Regions from separate parts of the Roseibium sp. MB-4 genome, predicted to be linked through region 1. Evidence: predicted binding sites of a transcription regulator. Region 1 holds the regulator's gene; each other region holds the start of a gene.
What was found. The regulator PhoB, encoded in region 1, activates phosphate uptake and scavenging genes when phosphate is short. The targets are predictions, from matches to a motif close to TGTCATNNANCTGTCAT.

Region 1 (4,896 bases):
TGCAGTTGCGCGCCAAGGTCGGAATGGTGTTCCAGAAGCCGAACCCGTTCCCGAAATCGATCTACGACAACGTAGCCTACGGCCCGCGCATTCACGGTCTGGCCCGGAACCGGGCTGAGCTTGATGACATCGTGGCCTCCAGCCTGCAAAAGGCGGGTCTTTGGGAAGAAGCCAAGGATCGTCTCGACGAACCTGGGACCGGCATGTCCGGTGGTCAGCAGCAGCGCCTGTGTATTGCACGCGCGATTGCCGTTAGCCCGGAAGTGATCCTGATGGATGAGCCGTGTTCCGCTCTCGATCCGATCGCGACCGCCAAGGTTGAGGAGCTGATCGACGAGTTGCGCGAGAACTACACGATCGTGATCGTAACGCACTCCATGCAGCAGGCCGCTCGCGTGTCTCAGCGCACTGCATTCTTCCACTTGGGAATTCTGGTTGAAGAAGGTCCAACACAGGATATCTTCACCAACCCGGTGGACAAGCGTACGCAGGACTACATTACCGGCCGCTTCGGTTAACCGGATCGCACATTTTTTCGAAGGGACACAGGATGTCTGAACATACAGTCACGGCTTATGATGACGAATTGAACGTCATGGCCGGCCGGATCGCTGAAATGGGCGGTCTTGCAGAAAAAGCATTTGCAGAAGCCGTTTCCGCCCTCGTGTCCGGGGACACTGATTTGGCGCGCCGCGTGATTGATCAGGATCGCCGTCTTGATGCGCTGCACCAGGACGTCGAGGAAGGCCTGATTGCAATGATCGTGCGCCGTCAGCCGATGGGGCAAGATCTGCGCGAAATCACAGCCGCCAGCCGGATCGCGAACGATCTGGAGCGTGTTGGCGATCTTGCAAAGAACGTTGCCAAGCGGGCAATCGCAATCGACAACGACATTCAGAGCAAGAAGTTGGCAATCGGCGTGGAGCACATGACCGAGCTAGCCCTTGGGCAGCTGAAAAAGGTTCTGGATGCCTACACCGGACGCAATGCAGAGGCTGCGCGCCACGTGCAGGAAGCTGATGCCGAAGTCGATGCGATCTACACCTCTCTGTTCCGCGAACTTCTGACGTACATGATGGAAGATCCACGGGTGATCACCTCCTGCGTCCATCTTCTATTCTGTGCGAAGAATATCGAGCGGATCGGCGATCATGCCACCAACATTGCCGAAAACGTCTTCTTCATGGTGACGGGCGAGCGGCTTCCGGAAGACCGCACCAAGGTTGATGAAACCGGCGCTATGTGAGTTGCCAGAGCCCGCCTGAGCGGGTTGTGAAGCAGGAACTGTAAGCCGGCGCTTTAGTGCCGGCTGAGGGAATTGGAGCGAGAATTCATGCCGAAGGTCCTCATCGTCGAAGACGAAGAACCGTTGAGCCTTCTGTTGCGGTACAATCTGGAAGCTGAAGGATACGCCGTCGAGACCTGTGTCCGCGGCGACGAGGCGGAAATCCGCCTCCGGGAAACCCAGCCGGACCTTTTGTTGCTGGACTGGATGTTGCCCGGACTGTCCGGAATCGAACTGTGCCGGCGCCTGCGGGCACGCGAAGACACCGAGCGCTTGCCGGTCATCATGCTCACGGCGCGCGGCGAGGAAGCCGAGCGCATCAGAGGCCTGTCGACCGGAGCGGACGACTACGTGGTCAAACCGTTCTCAGTGCCCGAACTGATGGCGCGTGTCCGCGCGATCTTGCGGCGGGCAAGCCCGGAGGTGGTGTCCACGATGCTGCGCTCCGGCGACATCGAACTTGACCGGGAAACACACCGCGTCCGGCGCAGCACCAAGGAAATCCATTTGGGGCCAACAGAGTTTCGCCTTCTGGAATTCCTGATGACCGCACCAGGCCGGGTCTTTTCACGCGAACAGCTCTTGGATGGTGTTTGGGGGCACGATGTGTATGTGGATGAACGCACGGTCGATGTTCACGTAGGCCGGCTGCGCAAAGCGCTGAACAAGGGCAAGGCGAAAGACCCGATCCGCACGGTGCGCGGGGCTGGTTATGCCTTCAACGACCAGTTCACGGCAGCCTGATCGAGACTTTCAAGACAAACAAAAAAGCCCGCCAAATCGGCGGGCTTTTTCTTGGGTATTTCGAGATCAGGAAGCCTGGGCAACACTGGTCTTGTTGTTGGCGCTCCGGCGGCGGTCTGCGACCGGCTGGTAAGCGATCTTGCAGTGGTAGGGGCAGTAGGGAACGCCGGCTTCGGAAACCTGACCGCAGAAGTAGAAGTCTTCTGTCGCCGGATCGCCGATCGGCCACTTACAGGTGCGCTCAGTTAACGTCAGGATAGTCGCCCGCTTGGACATCGGAACAACGTCAGCGATCGGTTCTGCAACGGGTTGAACCTCTGCGACCGGGGCTGGCGTCGGCTCCATCTTCAGCGCTGCGGAACCTTGGGTCTGCGGCTGTGTTTGCGGACGTTTCGGTGCCGATTGAGACGCCGGATTGGCCGTTGTGCGGGGACGGCGCGGTTTCGCGCTTGAAGAAGAAGACTTTGCGCGGCCGGAAAGACCAAGCCGGTGTACCTTGCCAATCACCGCGTTCCGGGTGACACCGCCAAGCTCACCCGCAATCTGGCTTGCACTCAAACCATCGCTCCAGAGCTTCTTCAAAAGCTCAACTCGTTCGTTCGTCCAACTCATTGCCGCACCCCTTGCCAAGGCCAGTGACTGGCCAAAATCCCGTTATTGGACACGCGAACGCAAGTCCATTATGGCATATCTTGTGCCTCTATTTGATACGCCGCACGAGATGTCGTGTCTGATTAGTCAAAGGTTACAATAACGTTAATTTGTGAAGCAACCGTCAGGCTGCAGTGAGTTGGGGATGAACGGACTTTTCCCCAACAGATGCGAGGTCCTTGAGACTTTTACATAAAACAGCCCGAACCCCGGCAATGGCCATTTCCATTGACAGGCGGGGACCTCGGCAGTGTATAAGGATCTTGCAACGTGCCGCCGCTTTGGCGGCACATTGCGTTTTTGGCCTGTAATTAAGGCGATGCCCCGGAGTTCCGACGGTCCGATACCAGTGGCGCTTCCGGCGGCCAAAGGAGACTAAAGAGGTATGTCCGCGTCCGCGCTTTTTGGAAACTACGCAAGATCGAACCTGTCATTCGATCACGGGGAAGGTGTCTGGCTTGTTACGAGTGACGGCCGACGATTTCTCGATTGCGGGTCCGGGATCGCGGTAAATTCGCTCGGACATGCTCATCCGCATCTGGTCCAGGCTCTTCAGGATCAGGCGGCCAAGCTCTGGCATATTTCCAATCTGCACCAGATGCCGGATGGCGCGCGGTTTGCGCAGCGCCTCACCGATGCAACATTTGCTGACAAGGTACTGTTCGTGAATTCCGGCGCCGAAGCAATGGAAGCGGCGATCAAGTGTGCCCGGCGTTATCACTATGACCGCAATGAGCAGGACCGGTATCAGATCGTGACCTTTGAAGGCGCTTTCCATGGCCGGACACTCGGCACGATCGCAGCAGGTGGCCAGGCGAAATATCTGGAAGGTTTCGGACCGAAGGCCCCGGGCTTCGATCAGGTGCCCAGCGGGGACTTGGAGGCCTTGAAAGCCATGGTCGGTCCGCAAACCGCAGCGATCGCGATCGAACCCATCCAAGGCGAGGGCGGCATTCGGGAAGTCGACTACGAATTCCTGCGCGCTCTGCGTAAGCTTTGTGATGAAACCGGAGCCCTGCTGATCTTTGACGAAATCCAGACGGGTGTCGGCCGGACCGGAAAAATGTTCGCGCATCAGTGGACTGGCGTTGATCCGGATCTGATGGCCGTCGCCAAGGGCATCGGCAGCGGGTTCCCGATGGGCGCTTGTCTTGCGACCGAAGAAGTTGCGTCTGCGCTGGCTCCTGGAACCCACGGCACGACCTTCGGTGGCAATCCGCTCGCCATGGCTGTTGGCAATGCGGTTTTGGACGTCATCCTTGCAGATGGTTTTCTGGAAGAGGTTCAAAAGAAGGGCCTCTCCTTCAAGCAAAAGCTTTCCGGGCTGGTCGATAGCCACCCGAAGGTGTTTGAGGCTGTCCGGGGCAATGGTCTGATGCTCGGCATCAAGTGCACCGCGCCGGTGGGAGACTATGTCGCCGCCGCGCGCGAAGCGGGCATTCTTGCTGTCCCGGCCGGTGACAACGTCGTTCGGATCCTGCCGCCACTGACCATCTCGGAAGAAGAGATTTCCGATGCGGTTGATCGGCTGGAGAAGGCCGCAGTGGCCGTTGAGAGAAAGTTGTTGGAAGGAGCGGCCGAATGACCGCCAACGGAGCGTACAAAAACTTCCTGGATCTGACCCAATTCGAGGGCGATGATCTGCGCGCTATTCTGGAAACCGGAAAGAAGATCAAGGCAACCCGCAACGGCGTTCGCCGGGGTGAGGGGCCGCTCGCCGGCAAAGTCCTCGCCATGATTTTCGAACAGCCATCGACACGGACCCGCATTTCCTTTGATGTTGGAATGCGCGAACTCGGCGGTGAGACGTTGATGCTGACCGGTGCGGAGATGCAGCTGGGCCGGGGCGAGACCATTGCTGACACGGCGAAGGTGCTGTCCCGGTTCGTCGACGGCGTCATGATCCGGATCCTGAACCACGAAGCCCTCAATGAACTGGCTGAAAACGCGACCATTCCGGTGATCAATGGCCTGACCAAGATCTCGCATCCATGCCAGATCATGGCAGACATCATGACCTTCGAAGAGCATCGTGGCGGCATATCCGGGCGCAGCATTGCCTGGACCGGCGACAGCAACAATGTTCTGGCGTCCTGGGTGCATGCCGCACCGCGTCTTGATTTTGAGCTGCGCATCGCTACCCCGGCCGAACTGGCCCCACCGCAGGATCTGATTGAGACCGCCCGTGCCAAGGGTGGTTCCATTCTGGTCACCGA
Region 2 (4,896 bases), 1.1 Mb from region 1:
GTCAGGGCCACCCATGCGCCGGTGCCGTTGTCGCTGAACTTCGCAACATAAAGAATGCCGTCGTCCAACAGTGCGTCAGTCGGAGCACCCGGTGCGTAAACACCGTTGGAAACGTAGCGGTAGACGAATTCACCGCGCTCATCATCGCCCATATATACGACAATGCGGCCGTCATTGTTGACCACGGCTTCGGCGTTTTCGTGTTTGAAACGACCAAGGGCGGTTCGTTTTTTCGGTGTGGAGGTCGGGTCGGTCGGATCGATCTCGACAACATAACCGGCGCGGTTCGGCTCGTTCGGATGTTTGGAGACATCATAACGATCTTCAATTACAGCCCAGTTGTAGCCCCAGTCCGTTGCAGACACGCCATACCGAGCAAGTTCCGGAGTTACTTCGTGGTCCGGATTTTCCGGAGCGGAAAAATAGCCGTTGAAGTTTTCTTCACAGGTCAGGTACGTGCCCCATGGGGTGACGCCGTTGCCGCAGTTGTTCCAGGTCCCAAGAGACTTGGTGCCGGTTGGATCGGCCTCGGTCTTCATCAAGTCATGGCCTGCGGCCGGTCCGGTCAGCTCCATCTCGCTTTGTGGCGTGATGCGGCGGTTGTACGGGCTGTCCTTGACGATTTTCCAGGCGCCACCGTCATTGGCGATTTCAACAACTGAAATGCCGTGGGCCATCATGCCCTTGGCAATGTCGTCTTCGGCCATGATGCGCTTGTCTTCAGCGCTCAGCGCGATGATGTCGCGGTTGGTGTATTCGTTGTTCACGACGAGAAGCGTCTTGCCGTCATGGGAGAACACGTCCATGCCGTCCGTATTGTCGCCGAACGCGCGGGCCTGGCTATCCGCCGTGCCGCGGGTCGCATCATCAAACTCGGGAACATCGGACCACAATGGATCGCCCCACTGCACTAGGATTTCCGATTTGTAGCCTTCCGGGACAATCACTGCATCCGCTGTCGAGGTCGGGATCTGGGTGAAGGCAAAGCGGCCGTCCGCAGCCTTTGCACCGGTCGGCACCAGGCTCGTGCCAAGGGCGGTAAAGCTGCCAAATGCCAAAACGCCGCCCAGAAAGCCGCGGCGGCTAAGGGCCGATTCAACGATCCTGTCAAAATCATTCTCTTCGGGACGGGGATTTACGACCTCGTCAAATTCATCGAACGACAAATCTTTGGTGTCGATGTTGGCCATTGAAGGCTCCTCCAGGCTAGCGACCGTTTTCGGTCTTGGCTAAGAATTTTTGGTTGGCACCCGCCAGGGTCGCATTGACTATAGCTGCAACTATTTAGCTGTCAAAGCGATGATCTGAACGACCGTTTCATTCCTTCGATTGAAACGCCCGTACCCATCGGATCTATGCAAATTTAGATTTCAAATGGATGACGCTTCCCGCCGTCATTCATTCCAAAAGATATGAAATTTGTCCGGGTTTGTTCCGGTATCGCGGCCCCGTTTGAGTTCATCTTGATCAAGCCGAACAGAGGGAGCCCTGGCTCGGAAAACACGTTGGGAGGCTGTGGCGTACTGCCAACGCCTCCCAAAGAATTACAGGGTCCTTTGCAGCTCTCAGCTCGGCGAAAAAGGAACAGATGAGTGGTGCAGCACGATCTTCAGATCGCCATCTTCCATCCGCTCAACACCAAAGGTGTATTCAACCTTCACTTCTGTGCCGTCAGTGGTCATGAAGTAGTAGTTGCCCATGGTCATGGCGGTTTCGCCGCTGATCACCATGCCCTCCGGTTCCCAGCGGACATTGCTATAAGGCGCGATCGCAAAGCCATTGTCCTCGGAGATATCGCCGCCCACAAAGTAGGAGAGGGCCGCGTCAAAGTCTCCCCGGAACTGATCTTCACTGGCGAGCGTTGGTTTAAAAAGGACAGGGCGGTCGCCGTAAGCATAAAACTGCTCGATATGGTTTGTTGCCGCCGCTCTATAGTCTCCACCGTCCGAATGCACCTTGCCGATGTTGACGATGCCTTCGCCCCAGGCGGTTTTCAGGGCAGTGACCTCCTTCTCCGTCAGTTCACCAGAAGGCTTTGTCGCCGCGGTGGCGGACACGGCGGTCGCTGCGAGCGCGGCAGCAATGGCGAAAGCGGCAGGTCTCAACATACTTCTCTCCTCCAAGAAATGGCAGGTTCATCCAAAGACAACCTGGAGATGGGAAGTCGACAATCACGTTACCAATTAAAATATTTTAATATTTGAGCCGGACCGCTGACCATTTTACAGCCTTAAACCCGGCCTTCTTTCCCAAAGCGCAAACAATATTGATAGCTGTTGAGCGTTTTTGAAAATATCTGAGAGTGTTTGACGAGGATCAATGGCTGTTGAGCTGCCTGCAGGTACGGTGAGCACACATCGGAGACGAAAATGCTGAGCAAACCTTTTCTGACAACGCATGAAATCGCCGAACTCCTGAAGGTGCGGGAACCAACGGTACGGACCTGGATCCATCAACAGGAACTGCGGGCCGTGAAGCTCGGCCGGGAGTTTCGCGTGGCGGTCAAAGACCTGGAGGCCTTTGTCAATGAACACGCGACCAGAGCTCCCAGTTGGAAATAAGCCAGTCGGCCCATGCTTTTAGTTACTGCTGCACAGTCTGTTTAATCGGCGAACGCCGAAAATTGCCCGCTGATTAATTGGCGCAAACAGTCATACGAACGAACAAAACGCGCGAACCGAAGGCACACGCATTTGAGAGCTTGTGCACCGAAGGCACGCAAAAACTTCCACTCAAAATCACGAGGACAAGCAATGCCCAAAATGAAAGCTGCAGTGGTCACGGGATTTGGCAAGCCACTGGAAATCAGAGAGGTCGAAAAACCAGGCGCTCGAGAAGGCCACATCGTGGTCAAGATCGAAGCCAGCGGTGTGTGCCATACCGATCTCCATGCTGCCAAAGGCGATTGGCCCGTCAAGCCTGAACCGCCCTTCATTCCGGGCCATGAGGGTGTGGGCTACGTTGCCGAGGTCGGACGCGGTGTGACGTCTGTGAAGGAGGGTGACCGTGTTGGGGTGCCCTGGCTTCATCGTGCTTGCGGCCACTGCAACTCATGCATAACCGGATGGGAAACCCTTTGCCGGACCGATCCGCAATACACCGGATACACAGTCAATGGCGGGTTCGCCGAATATGTCGAGGCTGATCCGGTCTATGTCGGGCATATTCCGGACGGGGTCGACTTCGCGCCGGCCGCGCCGATCCTGTGTGCTGGCGTCACGGTCTATAAAGGCCTGAAGGAATGTGACCTCCGCCCGGGAAAAAGTGTCGTCATATCCGGTGTCGGTGGATTGGGGCACCTCGCGGTGCAGTATGCCAAGGCAATGGGTCTGCATGTCATTGCCGTGGACGTTGCTGATGACAAGCTGAGGCTTGCGTCCGATTTGGGCGCCGAAGTCACGATCAATGCCAAGACGCAAGACCCAGTGGCTGAGCTGACCCGATTGGGCGGCGCAGACGGCGTTTTGGTAACGGCCGTCTCGAATTCAGCTTTTGCTCAGGCGGTCGGCATGCTGGCTCCCGGCGGGACCATGAGCCTTGTCGGTCTGCCGCCCGGCGATTTCCCGCTCAACATCTTTGACGTTGTTCTCAACCGGAAAACAATCCGGGGCTCGATCGTCGGAACACGGGCGGACCTCGCTGAGAGCCTGGCATTTGCCGCAGAGGGAAAGGTTGCTTCGCATTACGCCACAGAGTCACTCGACAACATCAACGACATCTTTGGCCGGATGGAGCAGGGCAAAATCGATGGCCGCATTGTGATGACGTTGTAACCGGCGGCAAACAGAGAGGATTTCAATCATGGCAGCGGCGATTGAGGGCTATATCTTTTACGAGATCGCAGCTCTGCTCGTTCTTGCAGCAAGTGTCGGTTTTGTAGGGCTGTTGCTGCGACAGCCCCTGATCGTCAGCTTTATCGCCGTTGGCATCCTCGCCGGTCCCTCGGTCCTTGGAATTGCGCAGTCAGACGCCCAGATCGATCTGCTGGCGGAGCTTGGAATTGCGGTCCTCTTGTTTCTCGTCGGACTGAAACTGGACTACAATCTTGTCCGAACTCTCGGTCCGGTCGCACTGGTGACCGGACTGGGGCAGGTCCTGTTCACGACCGTCTTCGGCTTCCTGATCGCGCTTGCGCTTGGCATGACACCAACCACCGCGATCTATGTCGCCATCGCGTTGACCTTTTCGTCAACGATCATCATTGTGAAGCTCTTGTCGGACAAGCGTGAGATCGACGCGCTGCACGGCCGGATCGCCCTTGGTTTCCTGATCGTTCAGGATGTCGTTGTCGTCGTCGCCATGATCACGCTTTCGGCGATTGGTGTCGGCAGTGCGAGCGGCAGCGACAGCGCCTTTGCCGATGTTTTGCGGGTCTTCGGCTATGGATTGGCGACGCTGGCGTTCGTTGCGTTCTTCATCCGCTTTGTAGCCAATCCGCTGGTCGAAAAATTGTCCACGGCGCCGGAACTGCTGGTGTCGTTTGCCATTGGCTGGGCGGCATTGCTCGCAGCCGTTGGCCATTACCTTGGATTTGGCAAGGAGCTGGGCGGTTTGCTGGCTGGTGTGTCACTGGCATCGACTCCCTTTCGCGAGGCGATTTCTGCACGTCTTGCCAGCCTTCGTGACTTCTTGTTGCTGTTCTTTTTCATCGCGCTCGGTGCATCGCTGGACCTGTCGGTCCTCGGCGCGAGTGTAGGGCCTGCCATCGTGCTCTCTTTGTTCGTTCTGATTGGCAACCCTTTGATCGTTTTAGCGATCATGGGGGCCATGGGATACCGCAAGCGGACCGGGTTTCTTGCCGGCTTGACCGTTGCCCAAATCAGCGAGTTTTCCCTGATCTTCATGGCGATGGGGCTGACGATCGGCCACGTGGATGAACGCGCGCTTGGGCTGGTG
Region 3 (4,896 bases), on a different contig from region 1:
AGGTCTTGGTGTTCCAAGTCCCGATCCCCGAACCGCTCCGGTTTCTGGAGCCGCGGGAAACGGAAACTCGCAAGATGCACGCCCTCGAAGACTACGGTCTCATGCACGTAAAACTCTACGAAGACATCGCCAAGAACGGCCACATCGCCACCACATACGCCTATCCGGTGATGGTCAATGACCGGTATGTGATGGACCCCTCGCCAACACCGAAATTCGACAATCCGAAGATCGACGAAATGGCCGCGCTGCAGCTCTATGGCGCGGGCCGGGAAAAACGCATCTACGCAATCCCGCCCTACACCAAGGTGAAGAGCCTCGACTTTGAGGACTATCCGTTCGAGGTTCAGAAGTTTGACAAGCCGTGCGGACTATGCGGCGCAGAGCATGTCTATCTCGACGAGGTCATTCTCGATGACAAGGGCGGGCGCATGTTCGTTTGCTCAGACAGCGACTATTGCGAAGAACGGCGCGCCGCAGGGCATGTCGGGCCGATGGCCGCAAATCCGGCGGCCCAGCAAATCGGCGGACACGGCACAAACGCAGAGGAGGCGTCCCGATGAACGTCTTTCAGGCTGACGACCCGCTGCTGCAGGTCCATAATGTAACCCGCTATTACGGAGACCGGATCGGATGTACCGACGTCTCCTTCGATCTTTGGCCCGGCGAAGTACTGGCCATAGTCGGGGAAAGCGGTTCAGGCAAAACAACCCTTTTGAACTGCCTGTCGACACGCCTTGCCCCGACTGCCGGCGCTATCGAATACCGCATGCGCGATGGATCGATGCGGAACCTCTATCAGCTGTCAGAAGCCGAGCGCCGTTTGCTGATGCGCACCGACTGGGGATTTGTCCATCAAAATGCCGCCGACGGACTGCGCATGAACGTCTCTGCCGGCGCCAATGTCGGCGAACGGCTGATGGCGGTCGGCGATCGGCACTACGGCAAGATCCGCGAGACGGCAGATGATTGGCTGGGCCGGGTTGAGATCGCCAGTGACCGGATCGACGATGATCCACGCTCGTTCTCAGGCGGCATGCGGCAACGGCTGCAAATTGCCCGAAATCTCGTAACCCATCCGCGGCTGGTCTTCATGGACGAACCGACCGGCGGCCTCGATGTTTCCGTCCAGGCACGGCTGCTCGATCTTCTGCGCCGCCTTGTGGCTGATCTCGGCTTGTCAGTTGTGATCGTGACCCACGATCTGGCGGTCGCCCGTCTGCTGTCGCATCGGATCATGGTGATGCGCCACGGCCGGGTGATTGAAGCGGGGTTAACCGACCAGGTTCTGGACGACCCGCGTGAGCCTTACACCCAGTTGCTTGTCTCCTCCATTTTGCAGGTCTGATCATGCCAGTGCGTCTTTATCTGAACAGTGTCGGCAAGTCCTTCACCATGCACCTTCAGGGCGGCACGGTGATCCCGGTTGTCGAAAGCGTTGAATTCTCTGTCGAGGCCGGCGAATGCGTAGTCCTTGGCGGCCCGTCCGGAGCGGGTAAAAGCTCGATCCTCAAAATGATCTATGGCAACTACCGCTGCGATCAGGGCCAGATCCTGGTGACTGTTGGTGATGAGATCATCAACGTTGCAGATGCGGAGCCGCGCCAGGTCTTGCGGCTACGGGACAACACAATCGGCTATGTCAGTCAGTTCCTGCGCACCATTCCGCGCGTGTCTGCCGAGGAAGTGGTTGCCGAACCAATTATTGCCCAAGGCACAAGCGAAGCGGAAGGGCTCGATACGGCACGCAGCCTGCTCTCCCGGCTGAATGTTCCCGAGCGGCTCTGGAAATTGCCACCGGCTACCTTTTCCGGCGGCGAACAGCAGCGGGTCAACATTGCCCGGGGTTTCATCGCGCACTACCCGATCCTTCTTCTGGACGAACCCACCGCGTCACTGGACGCCGCGAACCGCGCCGTTGTTGTCCGCCTGGTGGAAGAAAAGAAAGCCAAAGGCGTTGCCATGGTCGGTATCCTTCACGATGAGGATGTCCGGCAAGAAATTGCCGACCGGATCATCGACGTCACCAGCTTCAGCGCCGACGTGGCTGCTTAACCGAAATAACTTGCCCGGAGCGGTGGCATGTCACAGAACAGTCATCGCTTCTGGTTAAGGGCTTTGCTTCGGCCAAGTCCGGTCTCCTAATTCGCGACTTTTTCCATGCGCTACGCCATCTATTTCGCAGCCGATGCCAATGCACCGCTCATGCAGCTGGGCAACACCTGGTTGGGCCGTGATCCCTTCACCGGATCACGCCTGCAGCAGCCGTTCATTCCGGGCCTGGATCCCGCTCGCTTCGAAGATCTGACCACCAGCCCCCGGCGGTACGGATTTCATGGCACGTTGAAAGCCCCATTCTCGCTTGCGAAAGATACAACCGAAGACGCCTTGATCGCTGCCTGCACCGGTTTTGCAAAAACAGTGTCTCCCTTCGATCTGAAGGGACTCAGCGTCAATCAACTTGGCAAGTTCCTCGCGCTGACCCCGGCTCAGGCAGAGCCAGATCTGGAAGCCTTTGCGTCTCTATGTGTACGCCAGTTTGAACCGTTCCGCGCGCCTTTGAGCGCCGAGGATCTGGACCGGCGGCGGCAAGCAAATCTCACACCCAAACAGGACGCATATGTCGAGACCTGGGGCTATCCATATGTTTTCGACGAGTTCCGCTTCCACATGACGCTGTCCAACAAGCTGGAGGGCGACGAGGAGGCTGCACTCCTGGCACGGAGCGCGGCAACGCATTTTGAAACCGTCACCAATTCAGCGCTTACCTGCCGCCACTTCGGTCTTTATGTCGAACCAGAGCGCGGCGCACCGTTTGACGTCCACCGCATATTCGAACTAACGGGCCCGCAAAGCCCTATCACTGCGCTTAAAAATACGCTGGCAAACTCCAACGAGGAAGTCTCATGAGCACGCATCCGAAACTCTTCAAAAATGCCAAGCTGGTTCTGGCGGAAGACGTGATCAACGGCTCTCTGACCGTCGATCCGGACGGCCTGATTTCCGATATCGGATCAGCAACTGAGGCCGTGGGGCACGACTGTGAAGGCGATTTCCTTCTGCCGGGCCTGATCGAGCTGCACACCGATCACCTCGAAGTACACTATGCTCCGAGGCCGAAGGTCCGGTGGAACCCTGTTGCGGCCGTTCAGGCACATGATGCCCAGATCGCCTGTGCCGGCATAACAACCGTGTTTGATGCCCTTCGCGTTGGCATGGATGAAGATGACGACAGCAACGACACCATGAAGGTCGCGGACATGCGGGCCCTCGCAGATGCGATTGAAACGGGTCAAAAGGAAAACAGACTGCGGGCCGATCACTATATCCACCTGCGCTGCGAAGTCTCAGCACCGGATGTCATCCGGGCCTACAACTATTTTGAAGGGGACGACCGCGTCCGGCTGGTCTCCCTGATGGACCACACACCCGGTCAGCGCCAGTTCGTGTCGCTCGATTCCTACATCAGCTACTATCAGGGCAAGCGCGGCTTCACCGACGAGCAGATGACCGAATTCATTGAAATGCGCAAAGCCAGGGCCGACAAGAACACCCCGGGCAACCGCAAGGCGATTGCCGCACATGCGGACAAAAACACAATCGCAATTGCCAGCCATGATGACGCGACCATTGCCCATGTTGATGAAGCGATTGCGCTGAACACCAAGATTGCCGAATTCCCGACCACAGTGGAAGCCGCCAAAGCCTCGCATGAGGCCGGCATGGCCGTTCTGATGGGCGCACCGAACGTTGTGCGCGGAGGCTCCCACTCCGGAAACGTTTCGGCCCGTGAACTGGCAGAAGCTGGGTATCTAGATGTTCTGTCGTCAGACTATATCCCGGCATCCCTCCTCCAGGCTGCGTTCCAGCTTGCGGACGAGATCGATGGCATCACCCTGCCAAAGGCGGTTTCAACAGTGACCTCAACACCGGCGACTGCCATTGGTCTTTCCGACCGCGGTGTACTGGAGCCCGGCAAACGGGCGGATCTCATTCAGGTCAAGCTGGTTGGCAACGTGCCGATCGTGCGCGGTGTCTGGCGCGAAGGCCGCCGTGTTGCCTGACGCTCAAATGCACGCGCAGGACAAACTCGGCCCGGGACGGATGGTTCTCGTTGTAGGCCCGAGCGGGGCAGGCAAAGACACGCTCATGGCCGCCTTGAAAGACCTCCTGGTGGGCAATGACAGCGTTGTTTTTGCCCGACGTGCGGTCACCCGGGATGCCGATGCCGGTTCTGAAGATCATGACACGCTGAGCTGGTCGGACTTCGAGACCCTTGTCTCAGCCGGAAACGTGGCCCTTTCCTGGGAAGCCCATGGATTGGGGTATGTTGTACCCCAGTCTTATGACCATGCAATTCGGGGCGGAAAAACGGTGATCGCCAACGGCTCCCGCAAGGTATTGCAAGAAGCCTCAGACAAATATGAAACGGCGATCGTCCTTCTGATCACCGCCCCAATTGAGATCTTGGCAGAACGCCTTGCTGCCCGGGGCCGGGAAAGCCGTGAGGACATCGAAGCACGTTTGAAACGGGCGGATCTGGAACCGCAGAACGTTCCGAACCTCATCCGGATTGAAAACACCGGCACCATAGAGACGGCGGTTTCCGCAATGATGACGGCACTCAAGATCCAGAGTTAGTTCTGGCCTTGGCCTTGCTCCGGCTCTTGCGCCTTCTGGCGGCCAAAGACGTTGCCGAGCAAACCTGGAGGCAAACCAAAGCCCTCTTCAACGGCCTTCAGGACGTCTTCGTCGTTGACGTCCCCTTCGATCACCTTTTCGATGTCGATCTGGGTTTGACCACCAGTGGCCCGTTGGATCACCTGATTGGCGGTGTCGGTCAGGCTTTCCGGCACATCCGCTTCGCCCTTCAAGATCGAAATCAGTTCACCACCG
Region 4 (4,896 bases), 690 kb from region 1:
CCAACCCTTGTCGCCAAGGCTCTTTTCGGCGGTCTGGATCCCTTCCGACGCATAAGGCCAAAGTGGCCGGTCCATCAGTTCTTGAACACCCGAATGCCAGTCCTGTGCACGGGCCGGGGAGACGGCAAGCAGCCGGTGGCTGAGATCGCATACCAGATGAACCGGCGCGCTGTTGCTGCTCACAAGCCCCACCAAGGCCCGGTCCGCTGCACTGTTGGGTCGCGCAAGCAACAGCCGTTCCACTTTGGAGCGGTCAAGTCCGTCAGGCTCCGAAGCACCGCTCTCCCAGCGTGAGATTTTGGATTGCGACACCCGGAGCTCATCGGCCAGCGCCTGCTGTTTTACGCGATTAAGCACCCGCCAGCGGCGAAGGGACGGGCCGAGGTTTCGCGGATTTGGGATGATGTCCAAGCTCATATTGGGGTGACTGTACCAGAAAACAGAAAGGGTGTCGGCTTTCACCAACACCCCCCTGTTCAGGTCAAGGTTATCGGACCCGGAAACCTGCCGAAGCGGGATCGATAGTCCGTCTTGATCTCAACTCGACATCAGATCTCCGAAGACATCTGGTGCCTGCCGACCCCTCATCCCCGAAGAGATTTGAAGCCTGCACCGATATTGCAGATAACCCGCTGCTCACCGGAGAGCCGGGGCGCTGGCTGCGGAGCGCTCCGCATCAAGCGCAAACTGGGTGCCTCACAGCCGGTCCGCGAGAGCCGCAAGCGGCCCCTTGGGACTGTGCCCAGACAGCGGTGACAAAAACCGTATGCTTTGGTTGGCGGTCCGAAACAGGTCTCTGCCGTGCTGTTGATTGAAGTTCACCATAGGAACTTGCCGCTGTCGAATCGCCCCTGTTAACCATTGTGACTTGTGGGGAAAGTCATCTCTTTCGTCTGAAAGCCGCAGAAAAGCGGGCCTTGTAGTGAGTTGAGTTCCCTAACGGAAATCAAATGCAAGTTAAGAAATGATTTTCCGGCAAAATAATAGGTCAGCGATACTTCTCTATGAATCCATCGATCGGCAAGTTGCGAAAATCGGGCAAGCGATCCTTCAGCTGATCGTGGCTCCAGTCCCACCAGGCGATCGCCATCAGAGCGTCTTCCTGGGTTTCCGTAAACCGGCGTTTGATTGGTTTCGCCGGAACACCGCCGACAATCGTATAGGGCGGCACGTCTTTCGACACGACCGCGCCTGCGGCAACGATAGCGCCGGTCCCGATTGTGACCCCGGCCAGAACCGTCACATTATGACCGATCCAGACATCGTGCCCGATTGTGACCCAATCGTCCCTGCGCCATTGAAAGAACTCCTGGTCATCATCACCCAGCCCATAGGCGGCTGCCCGGTAGGTGAAGTGATGTTGTGACGCGCGCCAGGTGGCGTGATTGCCGGGATTGAGCCGCACCCGCCGGGCAATCGAACAGAACTTGCCAATCGTTGACCAGACTACGTCCCCCTCCTGAACGATGTAGGAGTAATCGTCCATCTGGCTTTCGCGCATTTCGGTCAGCGCGCCGACTTCCGTCCACTTTCCGAGCTCACAGTTTTGAACGACCGCGTCTGGGTGAATATTGGGGGCTTCGGTCAGGCCGGGCTTTTGGTGCGGAGCGGACATGTTCGGTTCCATTGGTTTGTGACAGGCGCAGATGGATAGCTTTGGTCACATCATGAAGCGTGACGCTTTGATGACGTATCCATGAACTCTTTCTCTTTTCCTCAGTTTCAGTCGGTTCGAAGCACCCTGACTAATATTTCAGCGCGGAAACACGCTTCTCGGGCTTTGTTTTGCTCTTGCAACCATGATTTGCCGAGCCTTGCAGAACCCTCTGAGGAAGCAGGAAAATAAAGCCTTGTCCGGGCGCTGTGTGTGTCCCGGTAGGCCCTTGTCATTGAAATGTCATCGTTTCTTCAAGGGACTGATAAATAGCTGTCATCGCGTTGTTACGCTCGAATGGCTCTTGTCGCGCAGCAAATACGAACAAACACGGACAGGGCTGCCGCGTGATTCAATTTCAGGACGTCACCAAGACCTTTGGGTCCCGGACTGCGGTGAACAAGGTATCTTTCAACATCGACAAACCGCAGATGGTCGGCATTATCGGCCGCTCCGGTGCAGGCAAATCGACCTTGCTGCGCATGATCAACCGGCTGACGCCGGCGACCTCCGGTCAGATCCTCTTCAATGACCGCGACATTCTGAGCCTTAAAGGCGGCATGATGCGCCGTTGGCAGCGCGACTGCGCCATGGTGTTCCAGCAGTTCAATCTTGTGCCGCGCTTGGATGTGGTGACCAATGTGATGCTCGGCCGTCTGAATGGCCATGGCACGCTCAAGAGCCTCTTTAACATCTTCGACCAAGACGACGTGAAGACTGCACTTGCCGCGCTGGATCGGCTTGGCATTGCCCAGGAAGCACCCAAACGGGCTGAAGAGCTTTCCGGGGGGCAGCAGCAGCGCGTGGCGATTGCACGAGCGCTGATGCAGGATCCGCACATGATCCTGGCCGACGAGCCGATCGCTTCTCTTGATCCGATGAATGCAAAGATCGTCATGGACGCCCTTCGGGAAATCCACGAACGCGACAACAAGATCGTCATCTGCAATCTGCACACGCTCGACACCGCACGCACGTACTGCGACCGCGTGATCGGTATGCGCGACGGCTTCATCGTTTTTGATGGTGCGCCAGACGCCCTGACCACAGATGTGGCGCGCGAGATTTATGGCGCCGATGAAAGCTTCAACGAAGCGGCAACATCAACCGCCATCGATGCCGGTAAATCCGGCTCTCAAGAATCCGCCGGTGTGATGACCCCGGCGGCAGCAGCGGGCTGACCGTCTGCTCCCAAATCATCGTCATCAATTGTGAACCCTCGGGGGAGTGTCCCAAATGAAACTGGTTTCCAAAGTTGCTGCGCTGGCTGCAGTCAGCATGATCGCTCTGAACGCAACCGCTGCCGTTGCTGAAGAAATCTCCGAATTCCGCATTGGCATCCTCGGCGGCGAAAACGCTTCCGATCGTCTGCGCGCTTACACCTGCCTTGAAGAAAAGACCGCTGACCTGCTCGGTGTTCCGGTCAAGCTTTTCGCACCGGCTGACTACAACGGCGTGATCGAAGGCCTGCTCGGCGGCAACCTCGACATGGCTTGGCTTGGCGCGTCCGGCTACGCAAAAGTCTACCTGACCGATCCGGAAGCTGTTGACCCGGTTCTGGTTAAGGTCAACGTTGATGGCGGCTACGGCTACTACTCCATCGGTTTTGCCCGCAACGACAGCGAAATCAACTCGCTCGCCGACATGAAGGGCAAGGTTTTCGGCTTTGGTGACCCGAACTCCACGTCCGGTTACCTGATCCCGTCCATCGCCATCCCGCAGGAAGGCTACTCCATGGAGCCGGGCGACTATTTCGGCGACGTTAAGTTCACCGGCGGTCACGAGCAGACCATCGTTGCTGTTTCCAACGGCGACATCGACGCTGGTGTAACTTGGGCCGATGGTCTTGGTGAGTGGGAAGACGGCTACAACTCCGGCGCTCTGCGTAAGGCGTCCGATGCTGGCCTGGTCGACATGACCGAACTGCGTGAAATCTGGCGTTCGCCGGTGATCCCGGAAGGTCCGATCGTTCTTTCCAAGAAGCTTCCGGAAGACGTCAAAATCAAAATGACCGCTCTGATGGCGTCCCTGAACTCTCTGGACCCCGAGTGCGCATACGGCGTTGCTGCCGGTGAGACCAAAGGTTTCATGCCGATCACTCACGAAGCTTACGTCAACATCGTTGAAGCTCGTAAGGCAAAGAGCAAGAACTAAGCGTTCTTGAATAGCGCGCGGGCCGGTTTCCGGCCCGCGTTTTTTATGCGTGACGTTTAAAGGACATTGAAGATGGCCGTCGCTGCAATGGAAGAGGAAATCCTCTCCTTACGCAAACGCCGTCAGCTCTATTCGCTGATCGGACTTTTGTTGGTCGTTGCCGTTATGGTTTCGGGATACTCGAAATCCAACGACATGAACTCCGGCGGTTTTCTGCAGGGCCTGAGCAAGTTTTTCGATTATCCAGGCGAGATCGTGCTTGAGGCCTGGGAAGCCGGGCCAGCGTTTTTCGGTCTGATCATCCAATATCTCCCAGCCATGCTGGAAACCTTGAACATCGCGGCCGTTGCGACGCTTCTGGGGGCTGCCATGGCCGTCGTCCTGGCCATGGCCTCCACGCGCAACGTCGACAGCTGGGGCCCCTTGATCCCGGTCGTCCGCCGCATGATGGATATTATGCGCGCCTTTCCGGAACTGATCATTGCGTTGTTCCTGATCTTCGTCCTGGGCTCCAGCCCGGTTCCCGCCATGATCGCCGTCGCGTTTCATACGGCCGGTGCGCTGGGCAAACTGTTCTCCGAAGTCAACGAGAACATCGACCGCAAGCCGATCGAAGGCTTGTCTGCCTGCGGTGCCAACTGGCTGCAGCGCATCCGGTATGCAGTGATGCCGCAAGTGGCGCCGAACTACCTGAGCTACTTCCTGCTGCGTCTTGAGATCAACGTGCGGGCTTCCGCGATTCTCGGCTTCGTCGGGGCCGGCGGGATCGGCCAGGAGCTGCGGCGTACCATCGGATGGGGGCAGGGCGCAGGCGATGAAACCGCCGCGATCTTTGTACTCCTCTTCGTCACCATCATGATTATCGACCAGGCTTCGTCTTATCTGCGCGGCAAACTGGTCGGCGCCGGCAGAGCGCACTAAGAGGGATCAGCGAACATGTCCACCGATACCCTCGAACAGGTTGTCACGCCGCAAGATGTCTGGTCGAAAGTGCGTCGCCGCGCGTGGCTGACGATCCTCGTCCCGCTCGGAATTCTTGCCTATCTCACCTACACATGGTTCGCCTTTGGCGTGCCGGATCTCCTTGC

Region 2: a site for PhoB is predicted at 1,368-1,384, ahead of ACVDG4_RS04310 (PhoX family protein). Genes of this name have one in related genera too.
Region 3: a site for PhoB is predicted at 2,084-2,100, ahead of ACVDG4_RS21385 (DUF1045 domain-containing protein). Genes of this name have one in related genera too.
Region 4: a site for PhoB is predicted at 1,675-1,691, ahead of ACVDG4_RS06145 (DapH/DapD/GlmU-related protein). Genes of this name have one in related genera too.

What each region holds. Positions count from the first base shown of each region.
Region 1 is NZ_JBRKQB010000001.1:2,012,070-2,016,965, reverse strand. Features, by position in the region: gene pstB (phosphate ABC transporter ATP-binding protein PstB) at 1-518, shown strand, start outside; gene phoU (phosphate signaling complex protein PhoU) at 551-1,246, shown strand; gene phoB (phosphate regulon transcriptional regulator PhoB) at 1,334-2,029, shown strand; gene ACVDG4_RS09325 (GcrA family cell cycle regulator) at 2,096-2,641, opposite strand; gene ACVDG4_RS09320 (aspartate aminotransferase family protein) at 3,066-4,265, shown strand; gene argF (ornithine carbamoyltransferase) at 4,262-4,896, shown strand, end outside.
Region 2 is NZ_JBRKQB010000001.1:895,050-899,945, reverse strand. Features, by position in the region: gene ACVDG4_RS04310 (PhoX family protein) at 1-1,190, opposite strand, end outside; gene ACVDG4_RS04305 (metal-independent carbonic anhydrase family protein) at 1,566-2,108, opposite strand; gene ACVDG4_RS04300 (helix-turn-helix domain-containing protein) at 2,370-2,561, shown strand; gene adhP (alcohol dehydrogenase AdhP) at 2,754-3,773, shown strand; gene ACVDG4_RS04290 (cation:proton antiporter) at 3,802-4,896, shown strand, end outside.
Region 3 is NZ_JBRKQB010000004.1:390,307-395,202, reverse strand. Features, by position in the region: gene ACVDG4_RS21400 (alpha-D-ribose 1-methylphosphonate 5-phosphate C-P-lyase PhnJ) at 1-563, shown strand, start outside; gene phnK (phosphonate C-P lyase system protein PhnK) at 560-1,348, shown strand; gene phnL (phosphonate C-P lyase system protein PhnL) at 1,351-2,055, shown strand; gene ACVDG4_RS21385 (DUF1045 domain-containing protein) at 2,161-2,910, shown strand; gene ACVDG4_RS21380 (alpha-D-ribose 1-methylphosphonate 5-triphosphate diphosphatase) at 2,907-4,064, shown strand; gene phnN (phosphonate metabolism protein/1,5-bisphosphokinase (PRPP-forming) PhnN) at 4,054-4,641, shown strand; gene ACVDG4_RS21370 (AsmA family protein) at 4,638-4,896, opposite strand, start outside.
Region 4 is NZ_JBRKQB010000001.1:1,319,282-1,324,177, reverse strand. Features, by position in the region: gene ACVDG4_RS06150 (helix-turn-helix domain-containing protein) at 1-462, opposite strand, end outside; gene ACVDG4_RS06145 (DapH/DapD/GlmU-related protein) at 989-1,615, opposite strand; gene phnC (phosphonate ABC transporter ATP-binding protein) at 2,002-2,835, shown strand; gene phnD (phosphonate ABC transporter substrate-binding protein) at 2,891-3,808, shown strand; gene phnE (phosphonate ABC transporter, permease protein PhnE) at 3,881-4,729, shown strand; gene phnE (phosphonate ABC transporter, permease protein PhnE) at 4,745-4,896, shown strand, end outside.